3 regions of the Gardnerella vaginalis ATCC 14018 genome follow, and region 2 is predicted to be linked to each of the others. Evidence: riboswitches for the same ligand, from Rfam matches in the RefSeq annotation. Region 2 holds a riboswitch; each other region holds the start of a gene.
What was found. Region 2 has a riboswitch for thiamine pyrophosphate ahead of thiM (hydroxyethylthiazole kinase). Riboswitches for the same ligand answer to the same signal wherever they lie in the genome.

Region 1 (4,484 bases), 200 kb from region 2:
ATAATTGGATACAGGCATCTGTTCTCTAGAATCCGTCATTACAGCATTCACTAAACGAACAGCTGCTGCAGCAATACCGTAGTTGGTATATTTCTTTCCATAGAACACAGTGAAACCGCCTTCGCGAGTTTCATCATCAACAGCATCCAAGTCAATGTTCTTTTCCTCAGCAGGATCAGTAATTGGCTGCTCTAACACTTTTACCGTAGACCATGCAACGAACTGTGAATCGCCGTGCTCACCTAAACTATAACCCTTAACTGCCTTAGGATGAACTCCGAAGAACTTTCCTACAGCACGATGCAAACGGGCAGAATCAAGAAGAGTGCCAGTACCAATAACTCTTTCGTATGGAAGCCCAGTAGCTTCCTTGTAGAGCTGGCAAATAGCATCACAAGGATTAGTGATATCTATCAAAACGCCATGGAATCCAGAAGCTTTAATTTTTGCACCAACTTCTGCAACCTCTTTACGGTTATACTTAAGCTCCGCAAAACGATCTGGATGAGGAACATCCAAAAGTTTTATATGACCCAAGGCGCTTACGATTACTTCTACGTCTTTTAATGCTTCATAATCATTTACTGTAATATTAACGTTAAAAGGCACATTATCCATTGAATCTTCAAAATCAAGAGCATCAGCCTTAACTTTTGCTTCATTTGAATCATAAAGATACAAATCGTCAACGTGACCACCAATAATGAGCTGATGGGCTACTGCAGCACCAACATTACCCATGCCTATAACAGCGACTTTTCTCATATGAAACATCTCCTTCTGTTTTTAGTTTTTCATAAAAATAGCACTATTCTGGAGATAATGAAAGTAATTTTAGAAAAATTTTTTTAAAATTTTAAGAAATCATTGAAAATATACAAAAACGGCCAGCCGCATTTTATTGCGACTGACCAAAAATAAACTTCAGCTCAAAGCTTAAAAAGCTTAAACAAGTCTTATGAAGAACTTATAAAAGCCCTAGTATATTACTTCATATACTTCTTGCAAGCCTTGAATGCGCTGTAACCAGCATACTGAGCGGTAGAGCCAAGCTCTTCCTCAATCTCAAGCAAGCGGTTGTACTTAGCGATACGCTCACCACGAGCAGGAGCACCAGTCTTAATCTGACCAGTGTTCTTAGCAACAGCAAGATCAGAAATGGTTGTATCTGGGGTTTCACCAGAGCGGTGGGAAACCATAGAAGTAAAGCCATTCTTGGTTGCAAGCTCAATAGCGTCGAGGGTTTCGGTAACGGAACCAATCTGGTTCAACTTTACGAGCAAGGAATTAGCTGCTCCAAGCTCAATACCCTTAGCCAAACGCTTTGGATTGGTGACGAGCAAGTCATCGCCAACGAACTGCAAACGATCACCAAGACGCTTGGTGATTGCTGCCCAATCATCCCAGCCTTCTTCCTGGAATGGATCTTCGATGGAAACGATTGGATACTCGTTGATGAGCTTCTCGTAATAATCAAGCATGTAAGCAGATTCGCGCTCTTCGCCGTCGAAACGATACTTGCCAGTTTCCTTGTTGTAGAACTCAGAAGAAGCAACATCGAGGGAAATACCAATCTGCTTTCCTGGCTCGTAACCTGCAGCTTCGATTGCATCCATGATGTACTTCAAGGAATCTTCGTTGGACTTCATCTTTGGAGCGAAGCCACCTTCGTCACCAAGACCAGTAGCCAAGCCTTCCTTCTTCAAAACGTTCTTTAAGGTGTGATAAACCTCAACACCAGCGCGCAAAGCATCGCTGTAAGTTGCGAAACCGTATGGAGAAATCATGTATTCCTGAATATCAGTTGCAAAATCAGCGTGAGCGCCACCGTTCATGATGTTCATGTTTGGAACTGGAAGAATATGTCCGTTAGTTCCGCCGATGTAACGATACAATGGAAGCTCTGCAGATTCAGCAGCTGCATAAAGAGCAGCAAGAGAAACGCCAAGAATAGCATTTGCGCCAAGCTTACCCTTGTTTGGAGTGCCATCAAGCTCAATCATGGTTTCATCAAGAGCACGCTGGTCAGAGGCATCCATGCCAATAACCTTTGGAGCAATTACTTCATTAACAGCCTTAACTGCTTCCAAAGTACCCTTGCCCTGATAACGGGACTTGTCGCCATCACGACGCTCCCAAGCCTCAGCCTCACCAGTCGAAGCACCAGAAGGCACTAAGCCAATACCCTGAGCGCCATCTTCGGTCTCCAAATAAACCTGAACGGTAGGATTTCCACGAGAATCCAAAATTTCGCGTGCATATACGCTTTCAATAGCTGCCACAACTACTCCTTATTCATTTTGTTGGTTGTGTAACATATTCAAGATTAATGCGTTTTATGGACGTTATTTCGTAGCGTAAGTCGTTAAAGATACAAGCCTATATAATCTAAGCGTTTCGCGATTTGTCCATGCCTTTATACGATAATAACAAACTGACACGGGGTGCAATTATTTAATTGTAATTGCTGAGATTATACCCGTCGAACCTGATATAGCTAAAACTATCGAAGGGAATGTCGTTATGAATAACCTTTTTAGCGCGATTGCAAAACTGCATCATAAAGCTTTTATTTCTTTAAAAGCTTGGCTTTCTACTATAGCGATTCTTTTTTTATGGTTTTTAATAACCTTAACTCCTGCCGAAAATCGCGCTTTGCCATCTCCAATCGAGGTAATAAAAGCATTTGTTGACTTAAACAACGAAGGAATATTACTACCGTCTCTTGCAATAAGCATATTTAGAGTTGTAGCTGGTCTTCTTTTAGGAATTGCTTTTGCTTTGCCATCTGGAATCATTTCTGGCGGAAGCAAAATAGGAGAATCAGTAATAAATAAACCAAGTCATATGCTCAGATCCATCCCATTCCCAGCATTAGCACCTTTATTGATCATTTTTCTCGGTGTGGACGAAATGATGAAAATAATGCTTATAGCGCTTGGTGTTTTTGGACCAATGTATGTCAATATTCGAGATGGAGTAAGGAACATTGACCCTAAACTAATAGAACTTGCAAAGGCTTATAACGTTAAAAAATCGACTGTTTTTACAACAATTTTTATGCGAGGAACACTAGCTAATTTTATGACAGGATTGCGATTTTCAATTTCCGTAGCATGGGTTGCTTTAGTTACTTGTGAAACAGTTAATTCTTCAATAGGAATCGGATATATTCTTTCTAGAGCTCAACAATTCTTTAGACCAGATCAAATGATGGCATGCATTATTTTATATGCGATTGCAGGACTTGGATCAGAAGTTACTGCAAACATATTCGAATATTGGCTTATGCCAGAACGTAGAGTAAATAGAGAATCTTAACAAAGAGTTGATTTTAGAAATTCACGTAAATAAAGAATTTATAAAATCCTCTGTGAATTTTAGAGATACTTTTAACGATACTTTTAAAAATAAGTCAATTTTTATAAAAATTTAATCAACAAAATTTAATCAACAACCAAATAAACCAAATAAGAAAAACACAAAATAAAGGTAAAGGAGCCAAATCATGGCTAATTTCAAAATACAAATTGCTAGCAAACGCTCTATTGCAGCAATATGCGCTTTTTGCGCAACTATCGCTCTTGCATCTTGCGGCGGAGCTCAAAAACCTGCAAATAACTCCCAATCTTCTAGCAAAGATACGGGAATAATGAGGGTTGCTTATCTTTCTACAGCAAACTATTTAACAACGTTAAAAAATGAAAAATTCCTTCAGGAAGAATTTGGAAAAGCAAAAGTCACCTATACTGGACCATACACTCCAGTTGATGGTCTTACCGCAGTTATGAGCGGAAGCGCTGATGCAACAACTACTGGAACTGGACGATTTATTGATTTGATTGCAGAAGGTCAACCTTGGGTTGCATTTGCGCTCGAATATTACAATGGTGATTCTCAAGGAATCGTTGCATCCGCAAAAAGCGGCGCAAAAACACTAAAAGACTTATATGGAAAGAAAGTTGCTATTATTCACAACGGTGATACTGGCGATTACATGCTTCACCGCGCATTCGATAAAAGCGGATTAGACGTTTCTAAAGTGCATAAAGTAGAGATGAGCCCTAAGAACTTCCAGGCAGCATTTACATCTGGACAGATTGATGCAATTTCCTCATTCGATCAGAATCTTGCTGCAGCGATGACAACCCCTGGGTCAAAATTACTTGTTAACGCTAAAAAGTATGGCAACATGAATGTTACCATTCACATTGTTTCTAGAAAATTTGCTAAGAAGCATCCTGAGCTCGTTAAAAAAATGTATAATGCTCTTGTTCGCGAAGCTAATAAGTCACATAAAGAAAAGAATGTTATCGGGAATGCTTATAAGCAACTTGGAGCAAGCGACACAATCATTAAGCAGATTGAAAAATTCGATAATCCAACAATTAAGCCAATCGATAAGAAAGGCTTAGAAATGATGAAGGTTCAGGCAAAAGAATACGTAAAATATGGTTTAATTAAGCAAGCTCCAACAAACTTGG
Region 2 (4,484 bases):
CTAAGCTCAAGCAAAGACACAACAATTCCTAACTCTTAAAAACCCAACAATACTATGAACATTACTTATTGATTACTCTCTGACGATTATATGACTTACTGAATATCATCTAAAATAAATTCAAATACTTACTTGTGTAGAACGAGTCGAATTGGAGTGTAAAGAACTTCAACAACAACAGCATTAAACACAGCAGTTCCCAAAATGATTGGAAGCATAACAAGAATCGTCTTAGGAGAATGAAGAACAAAGAAAGATGCAGTAGATGCAAATATTAAACCAGAAACAACTGTGGTTATAAAAGTTGCTATAAGTGGGAAAATACTGAACTTTCTAGCAGCATCCTTAGGGAAAACGCGGACATAAGCCATAATCATCAAAGTCATAACAATTGCTGCTGGAATATCGCAAACATAATTAAGACCAGGAATAGATGCGTTAAATTGCATTAAAGTTGCAGCCAAAGCACCAATAATCGCACCCTGAATAACATTTGGACGAACCAACAAAATCGCAAGGCAGAATGATGCGATTAAGAAGTTTGGTTTAATATTTCCAATTGAAAGCGCTTTTGCAACTGTAAAATCAAGAATGCATCCTGCTGCAAAAAGAACAGCCACCAACACTAAAGACGTAATATCTAAAGCGTGCTTTTTAATACTTACAGCATTAAGCATATTACCTTCATGTTCGTTAATTTCCTGATTCATAATCTTCTCCTTTAAGTTGCGATAATCAAGTTTTAATTATCGACTTTTGTTATTTATATATGTTTTGATATTAATTTATATTGATTTAAATTAATTTGTTTAATTATTTTTCAATTCTGATTTACTTGTGTAGAACGAGTCGAATTGGAGTGTAAAGAACTTCAACAACAACAGCATTAAACACAGCAGTACCCAAAATGATTGGAAGCATAACAAGAACAGTGTTTGGAGAGTGAAGAATAAAGAAAGATGCGATTGTTGCAAAAATCATTCCAGAAATAACAGTTGCAATAAAGGAAGAAATTAATGGGAAAACACTGAACTTTCTAGCAGCATCCTTAGGAAAAGCCTTTAAATAACCCATCAACATCAAAGTCATAATAATTGCTGCTGGAATATCGCAAGCGTATTCAAGACCAGGAATTGAAGTGTTAAATTGAATTAAAGTCGCAGCCAAAGCACCAATAATCGCACCCTGAATAACATTTGGACGAACCAACAAAATCGCAAGGCAGAACGATGCAATTACAAACTCTGGCTGAATATTTCCAATCGAAAGCGCTTTTGCAACTGTAAAGTCAAGAATACATCCTGCTGCAAAAAGAACAGCCACCAACACCAAAGACGTAATATCTAAAGCATGCTTTTTAACATTTACACCTTTAAGTAAATCCGAAGCCTGATTAACACTAGATTCAGCAGAAGTAAATGAGGTTTCCTGCTTAGTTTCATTAATTTCCTGAGCCATGATTTTCTCCTTTTATGTAGATTTTTATGTTGATTGTTTTAAACAATTTTTTAATTGTTTTTTATGTTTATAGATTTGTTTTAGACGTAAAATTAATCCAAATAGATTTGGCTTTCTGGAGATATAAAAAAGACCTCCAGGTTTACCCTAGAGGTCTTTTACAAGCCTAAACAAGCAGCTTCTAAAGCTTTAGAGTAAACTACGCCAAAGAGAAGTCTGCCACCACCACATACGAGCAGCATCAAAAGTATCGCGAGCTTGAGCATTCATGTTACGCATGATAGCCGCCTCCTTAATACTTAGCTGCAAAGCTAAACGCTTAATGTGGTCAATCACAAATCCAAAATCGTAAATCGTAAAATTTACGATATCCGTTTGTGTTGTGTTTGATGCTAACACTATAAAAGTACAAATGCAAACAAAAATAAAAAATTAATGGAAAAATTTTATAAAATCCAAAACAATAATCTTCAATCATCCCCGAAATTTCAAGCGAAACAACGCAAAACGCGCGAAATAAAATATTACATAGCCAAACGTCATACACAAACGATATAGTCAAAGTCGGTTCGGGGTGCGTAAAAACGCTGAGATTACACCCGTTAAACCTGATCTAGGTAGTGCTAGCGAAGGGAAAATCATGGAAGAATTAAACGAATCAAATGCAAATATAGATACAAATATAGATACAAGTTTTAGCGTTCGCGCAAGAAGACGAATGTTTCTAAATGACGTTAGATCATGCATAGAAAGAGTGAGAGCAAAGAAGCCACTAACTCATTGCATAACAAACAATATTGTTCAAGAAATAACAGCAAATGTACTACTTTCCGCAGGAGCTACGCCAATAATGGTATGCGACCCAGATGAAGCAGCAGGCATTGCAAAAATAGCGTCAGGCGTTCTAGTAAATGTTGGAACATTCGAAGAGATAAAAGGCAAAGCCATACGCAAAGCAATAGAAACTTGCGAAGAAACACAAACTCCTTGGGTACTAGATCCAGTTGGAGTTGGAGTAGACGAATTAACCACTAGAACAAAATTTGTAAGAGAAATAGTAAAACGAAACCCAACAGTAATACGAGCGAACGCAAGCGAAATATTAGCTTTAGTTGGGCAAAACAGTCAGATGAAAGGCGTAGATGCGCAAGATCCAGTAAACTCCGCGCTAGAAGCAGCCAAAAAACTGGCAAAAGAATACGGATCTGTAATATCAATATCTGGAGAAAAAGACGCGGTATACGGTCACGGATGCCTAGTGCGAATAACTGGCGGACACAAGGCTATGACAAAAGTTGTAGGAACTGGGTGCGCTCTTGGATCATTAGTGGCGGCATATGTGGGTGCAAACCCAGAGCGCCCAGTGGCAGCAACAGTGGCTGCACACGTGCACGCTGCAGCAGCTGGAACGTTTGCAGCAAGACAAACAACCGCACCAGGAACATTCAAAACACTGTGGATCGACGCATTGCAAACATTAAGTGTAAACAACATGTTTGAACTAACAAACATTGAATTTAGCATAGAACCAACAGATTGGACGCTTTACCTAGTCACAGATCCACGAATGGGAAACCGTAGCGAAGAACAAGTTGCAGTAGAATCCATAGATGGCGGAGTGACAGTAGTTCAATTGCGAGATAAATACTCCAACGATACTGAAATATCAGAAAAAGCCATAAAGTTACGCAAAACACTTATAAAAGCAAAACATGGAGATATACCGATTTTCATAGACGATCACGTTGACACCGCAGCAAAACTGGGATTCAACCTGCATATTGGTCAAAAAGATACGCCTTTCGTTACAGCACGTAAATCCATGCCAGCCGAATGGATGATTGGACTTTCTTGCGCAAGAGTAGACCTAATGGAAAAAGCATATAAAGAGTGCAAAGAGAACGATACTCCACTTCCTGATGTTATAGGAATCGGAGCTGCATTTGCCACAAATACTAAGGCGCATGATGTTCCTCCTCTTGGAGTTGAAGGCGTAAATGAAGTAGCAAAAGTAGCACACAGCATGGGTGTAAAAACTCTAGCGATTGGTGGAATACACGAAAACACCGTTTTTCCAATCAAAGACCTAAGCATTGATGGAGTATGCACTGTATCTGCTCTCATGTGCGCTGAAGATCCTAAAAAAGTAGCAAGCGATCTTAAAAGCGTAATAACTCGCTAAAGTATGCATTAAAGTCACAAAGATTGGCTAATAGCGTATACTTTCAATCCCTAGCAACGTGTATACTTTCACAAGTTGCGGGCTTGTAGCTCAGTGGATAGAGCGTCTGCCTCCGGAGCAGAAGGTCGTGGGTTCGAATCCCATTAAGCCCACATTGTATGTTAGTATTAATTTCCTCCAAGAAGAGCAAAAGTACCGTAATATACAGCAGCGATTAAAGCGATAGCAGGAATAATTAAGCACCCAATCATAAACACATAATCGCGTTTATTCACATGGCTTATACGTGCATGAGATCTTGGGTTTTCTCCGCCAAATCCACGAGCTTCCATAGCCGTAGCCAAAGTTGTAGATCTTCGAATAGACAGCACCAAAAGAGCAAAAGCTTGAGGCATAAAAGCCTTAATCTTACTATCATCGCCAAGTCCGCGAGAACGCCTAGATGCACTGAGAGCAGCCCAATCATCTTGAAGGACGCTAAACAATCGCATACCAGCTAATCCACCGTAAACAAACCTATCTGGCAATTTCATAACTTGACTAAAGGCATCAGCTAAATCAGTTGCATCAATGCCAATAACAGTAACAATAGCTGGAACACCGATAGCTAAAATTCTGATGAATGTTGCAATTGCAAGAGTTGTGGAATGATCACTTACATGAATAATTCCCCAATCAAACCATGTTGCTCCACCTGATTTACCATACAACCACACTGCTAATGCAGATCCAGGAGCACCAACCCATACAGGCCAAGAAAGTTTAATAACTCGCAAAGGGTTCATTTTAACAACCCAAAGAATCACAAACTCCAAAACCAGAGCTATTGTTGCAGAAAGCCAGT
Region 3 (4,484 bases), 440 kb from region 2:
ACACTGGTGGTCTGGTAGAGTATACCAAAGCGATCGGGCGAATCCTGGCCAAGGAACTCGGCAAATTACTCCCGTGCCTTCGGCATAAGGGAGACCCCTGATGGTGATATGGTTTCACATTGTTGAGCTGTTGGGGGTGGCACAAGCTAGGGGGTAGCGACTGTTTACCAAAAACACAGGAGCGTGCGAAGGCGTAAGCCGCTGTATACGCTCTGACGCCTGCCCGGTGCCGGAAGGTTAAGAGGATCCGTTAGCTTCGGTGAAGCGGTGAATTTAAGCCCCGGTAAACGGCGGTGGTAACTATAACCATCCTAAGGTAGCGAAATTCCTTGTCGGGTAAGTTCCGACCTGCACGAATGGCGTAACGACTTCCCCACTGTCTCGGCCAGGAGCCCGGCGAAATTGCAGTACGAGTAAAGATGCTCGTTAAGCGCAGAAGGACGAAAAGACCCCGGGACCTTTACTATACCTTGGTATTGTCGTTAGGTGTGGATCGTGTAGCATAGGCGGGAGGCTGTGAAGCGTGGGCGCTAGCTTGCGTGGAGTCGATCAGTGAAATACCGCTCTTTCCATATCTGGCGTCTAACCTCGACACGTTATCCGTGTTAGGGACAGTGCCTGGCGGGTAGTTTAACTGGGGCGGTTGCCTCCTAAAGAGTAACGGAGGCGCTCAATGGTCCGCTCAGCCCGGTTGGCAATCGGGTGTTGAGTGTAATCGCACAAGCGGGCTTGACTGTGAGACTGACGGGTCGAGCAGGGACGAAAGTCGGAGATAGTGATCCGGTGCCGGCGTACGGACGTGGCATCGCTCAACGGATAAAAGGTACCCCGGGGATAACAGGCTGATCATTCCCAAGAGTCCATATCGACGGGATGGTTTGGCACCTCGATGTCGGCTCGTCGCATCCTGGGGCTGGAGCAGGTCCCAAGGGTTCGGCTGTTCGCCGATTAAAGCGGCACGCGAGCTGGGTTCAGAACGTCGTGAGACAGTTTGGTCTCTATCCTCTGCGCTCGTTGGAATGTTGAGGAGACCTGCCCATAGTACGAGAGGACCTGGGTGGACGAACCTCTGGTATGCCGGTCGTCACGCCAGTGGCGCTGCCGGTTAGCTACGTTTGGAAGGGATAACCGCTGAAAGCATCTAAGCGGGAAGCCTGCTCCAAGATTAGCATTCCTTGCACTTTGTGTGTGAGCCCCCATGTAGAACACGTGGTTGATAGGCTGGATGTGGAAGCCCTGTAAGGGGTGGAGCTGACCAGTACTAATGGGCGATTGTGATACTACTTGTATTGCTTATCGTTTAATTCTCTTAGATAGTATGGAGTGTTAGACGGTCATTTTATGGTTAAGTTGTTGATTTTGATGATTGTTTTTCTGTTGCTCGCGTTCATGTCCGGTTCCCAAACCGCCAATTTGCCGCTCGTTTAAAGCGAGTGTATAATCTAGTTTTGCGGTGGTCATGGCTCAGGTGAGACGCCCGGTCCCATTCCGAACCCGGAAGCTAAGGCCTGACACGGTGAGGGTACTGCACTCGATAGGGTGTGGGAGACTAGCACGCTGCCGCATTATTCTTTCTAGCGGGGAACTTGATTGTTCCCCGCTTTTTTATTATTTAAGTTTAGGTTATCGTTCGCGCGCACGATTCACGCGCTTACTGTAGTGCGATTGTACTTGATTTACGTCGTGTCGTTATACAAACGCACTACATGGAAGGTCCTCGTTCGCGCGGTCTAAGCGCGCTCACGTCTTCGCCGCCGTAGAAGCACACCGTGCTTCTACGCTAAGCGGCTCAGCGCTCCGAATTACCTTTTCGCGCTACGCTCTAAGCGAAAAGGCAGGTCGGAGCGCATATAAATAACGTCATAACGAACATATATAGTCAAACATAGGTTCGGGGTGCGCATAAGCGCTGAGATTATACCCGTTGAACCTGATCTAGTTAGTACTAGCGAAGGGAAAATCATGACTACTGTGTCGTGCTCTAAAAATAGTGAATTCTCAACTAATGCTCGTTGCAAGCAATTCGTTCAAGATGTACGTGAATGCATCGAAGCTTTGCGCGCAAAAAATCCACTAACACATTGCGTAACGAATAATGTTGTTCAAGAAATAACGGCAAACGTTCTGCTAGCTGCTGGTGCATCGCCAGCAATGGTCGTAGATGCAGAAGAAGCTGAAGTCTTTGCTCAAATCGCATCTGGTGTATTAGTAAACATTGGAACGTACAGGCCAGTAGACAAAGAATCTATGGATGCTGCGATTCGCGGAGCTGTAAAAGCGCACACTCCATGGGTTCTTGACCCAGTTGCAGTTGGCGGTTTAGCTCCACGCACGCAATACGCGCGCGAAATTGTTAAAAGTCATCCTGCTGTAATTCGTGCCAACGCTTCCGAAATCTTAGGCTTAGCTGGAGAAGAAAGCGGCGGTAAAGGCGTAGACGCTGGAGATTCCGTTGATTCGGCAGTTGCAGCAGCTAAGAAGCTAGTTAAACGCTACGGCTCGGTAGTGGCTATTTCTGGCGAAAAAGACGCTATTTATGGTCATGGATGCTCGGCACGAGTTTCTGGCGGCCACGAAATAATGACGAAAGTAGTCGGCACGGGCTGCTCTCTTGGCGCGTTGGTGGCAGCATACGTTGGAGCAAATCGAAATCGACCTTTTGCAGCAACAGTTGCCGCGCACGTACACGCTGCTGCAGCAGGAACTTGGGCAGCGCAACGCTCAACATTGCCAGGGTCATTTAGAAAATTATGGATGGATGCGCTTATGGATTTGAGCGCAGACGAGATGCTGAAATTAGCGAATATTGAATTTGAACTCGATCCTGTTGATTGGTCTTTATACTTTATAACAGACCCAAAGATGAGTGATCGAGCCGAAGAAGATATTGCAGTTGATTGCGTTAAAGGCGGAGCAAGCGTAGTCCAATTGCGCGATAAGTACGCAAATAGCGAAACTTTTAACAATAAAGCTCAAAGCCTGCGAGACAAAATGCTTGCTAATGGTTGCGGAGACGTGCCGATTTTTGTTGACGATCGTATAGATTGCGCTAAAAGCTTAGGGTTCAACTTGCATGTTGGTCAAACAGACACGCCTTATATTGAAGCGCGTAAGTCTATTCCTGCAGAGTGGATGGTTGGACTTTCTATAGAAAAGTTAGAACAGTTAGATTACGTTTATAACGAATGTGCTAAAGAAAATGTGGCATTGCCTGATGTTATTGGAATAGGCCCAATTTGGCCTACTGCCACTAAGCCAGACGCTGCTCCTGCTTTAGGAGTTGAAGGAGTAGAAAAGATTGCTAAACGCGCTAAAGAACTCGGCATTAGCACTCTAGGAATCGGCGGAGTTAATGAAAATACCGTGTTTCCTATTAAAAGCACTTCAATAGATGGTTTATGCGTAGTATCTGCTCTAATGCTTGCGCAAAATCCTTGCGAAGAAGCACACAAATTACGCGATGCCATTACAAAGGAATAAAAATAATGAATAATCAATTTTCGCAAACTCAAGCACCTTTGCAATCAATTTCTAAATTATATGATTCAAGTCTAAGGCCATCTTCCCTACCTTCTTTAGAAGAGCCAATTATTCCGCGAGTGCTAAGCATTGCTGGAACTGATCCAACAGGCGGAGCTGGAATTCAAGCTGATCTAAAATCAATCACAGCATCTCATGGATTTGCAATGTGTGTAACAACTAATTTGGTTGCTCAAAACACTTGCGGTGTGCGCGAAGTTTATACTCCTCCAACCGACTTTTTGCAAGCGCAACTAGAAGCAGTATTTGATGACGTAACTATTGATGCTGTAAAAATCGGCATGCTTGGAGACAAATCATATATTAGCCTAGTTCAAGATTGGCTTAAGAATCATCCTGTTCCTGTTGTTGTGTTAGACCCAGTGATGGTAGCAACTTCGGGAGATAGGTTGCTTGAAAAGTCTGCAGAAGATGCAATGCGTGAGTTTGCACCTCTTGCGGATGTGATTACGCCAAACATACCTGAACTCGCAGTATTATGCGATAAACAGCCTGCATCTAATTTTGAAGAAGCTTATGCTCAAGCAAGCGAGTGGTGTGCAAAAAACAATACTATTGTTATTGTTAAAGGCGGCCACTTAACAAGCGAAGATGCTGGTAATACTGTTGTGTTCCCAGATGGCCACAGAGTGCACGTTCCTTGCCCTAGGGTTGATACAACAACAACGCATGGCACAGGCTGCTCGCTATCTTCCTCGCTTGCTACGCGCATAGGATTAGCGTTGCGAGAAGGCAAGAAGCTAAGCGATTACAGTACAGTAGCGGATGCTCTAGCATGGTCGTCAAGATGGCTTAACGAAGCTATTGCTTGCGGTAAAGATTTGCATGTTGGCAAAGGTCATGGGCCTGTGAACCATGCTGCTCGTAATTATCGTTTGGAATTAGATTCTTCGTCAACTCCTTGGGAACATATGCAAACTAGTGGCTTAGACGGATTAACTGCG

Region 1: another riboswitch for thiamine pyrophosphate. It lies ahead of GAVG_RS02825 (ABC transporter permease); the one in region 2 lies ahead of thiM (hydroxyethylthiazole kinase).
Region 3: another riboswitch for thiamine pyrophosphate. It lies ahead of thiM (hydroxyethylthiazole kinase); the one in region 2 lies ahead of thiM (hydroxyethylthiazole kinase).

What each region holds. Positions count from the first base shown of each region.
Region 1 is NZ_AP012332.1:747,124-751,607, reverse strand. Features, by position in the region: gene GAVG_RS02835 (L-lactate dehydrogenase) at 1-765, opposite strand, end outside; gene eno (phosphopyruvate hydratase) at 987-2,282, opposite strand; TPP riboswitch at 2,431-2,533, shown strand; gene GAVG_RS02825 (ABC transporter permease) at 2,524-3,321, shown strand; gene GAVG_RS02820 (ABC transporter substrate-binding protein) at 3,509-4,484, shown strand, end outside.
Region 2 is NZ_AP012332.1:542,717-547,200, reverse strand. Features, by position in the region: gene GAVG_RS02065 (ABC transporter ATP-binding protein) at 1-20, opposite strand, end outside; gene GAVG_RS02060 (tryptophan transporter) at 129-710, opposite strand; gene GAVG_RS02055 (hypothetical protein) at 832-1,458, opposite strand; TPP riboswitch at 2,019-2,111, shown strand; gene thiM (hydroxyethylthiazole kinase) at 2,099-3,640, shown strand; tRNA gene GAVG_RS02040 (tRNA-Arg) at 3,720-3,792, shown strand; gene GAVG_RS02035 (ATP-binding cassette domain-containing protein) at 3,808-4,484, opposite strand, start outside.
Region 3 is NZ_AP012332.1:100,122-104,605, forward strand. Features, by position in the region: rRNA gene GAVG_RS00395 (23S ribosomal RNA) at 1-1,284, shown strand, start outside; rRNA gene rrf (5S ribosomal RNA) at 1,450-1,566, shown strand; TPP riboswitch at 1,883-1,975, shown strand; gene thiM (hydroxyethylthiazole kinase) at 1,963-3,480, shown strand; gene GAVG_RS00410 (bifunctional hydroxymethylpyrimidine kinase/phosphomethylpyrimidine kinase) at 3,486-4,484, shown strand, end outside.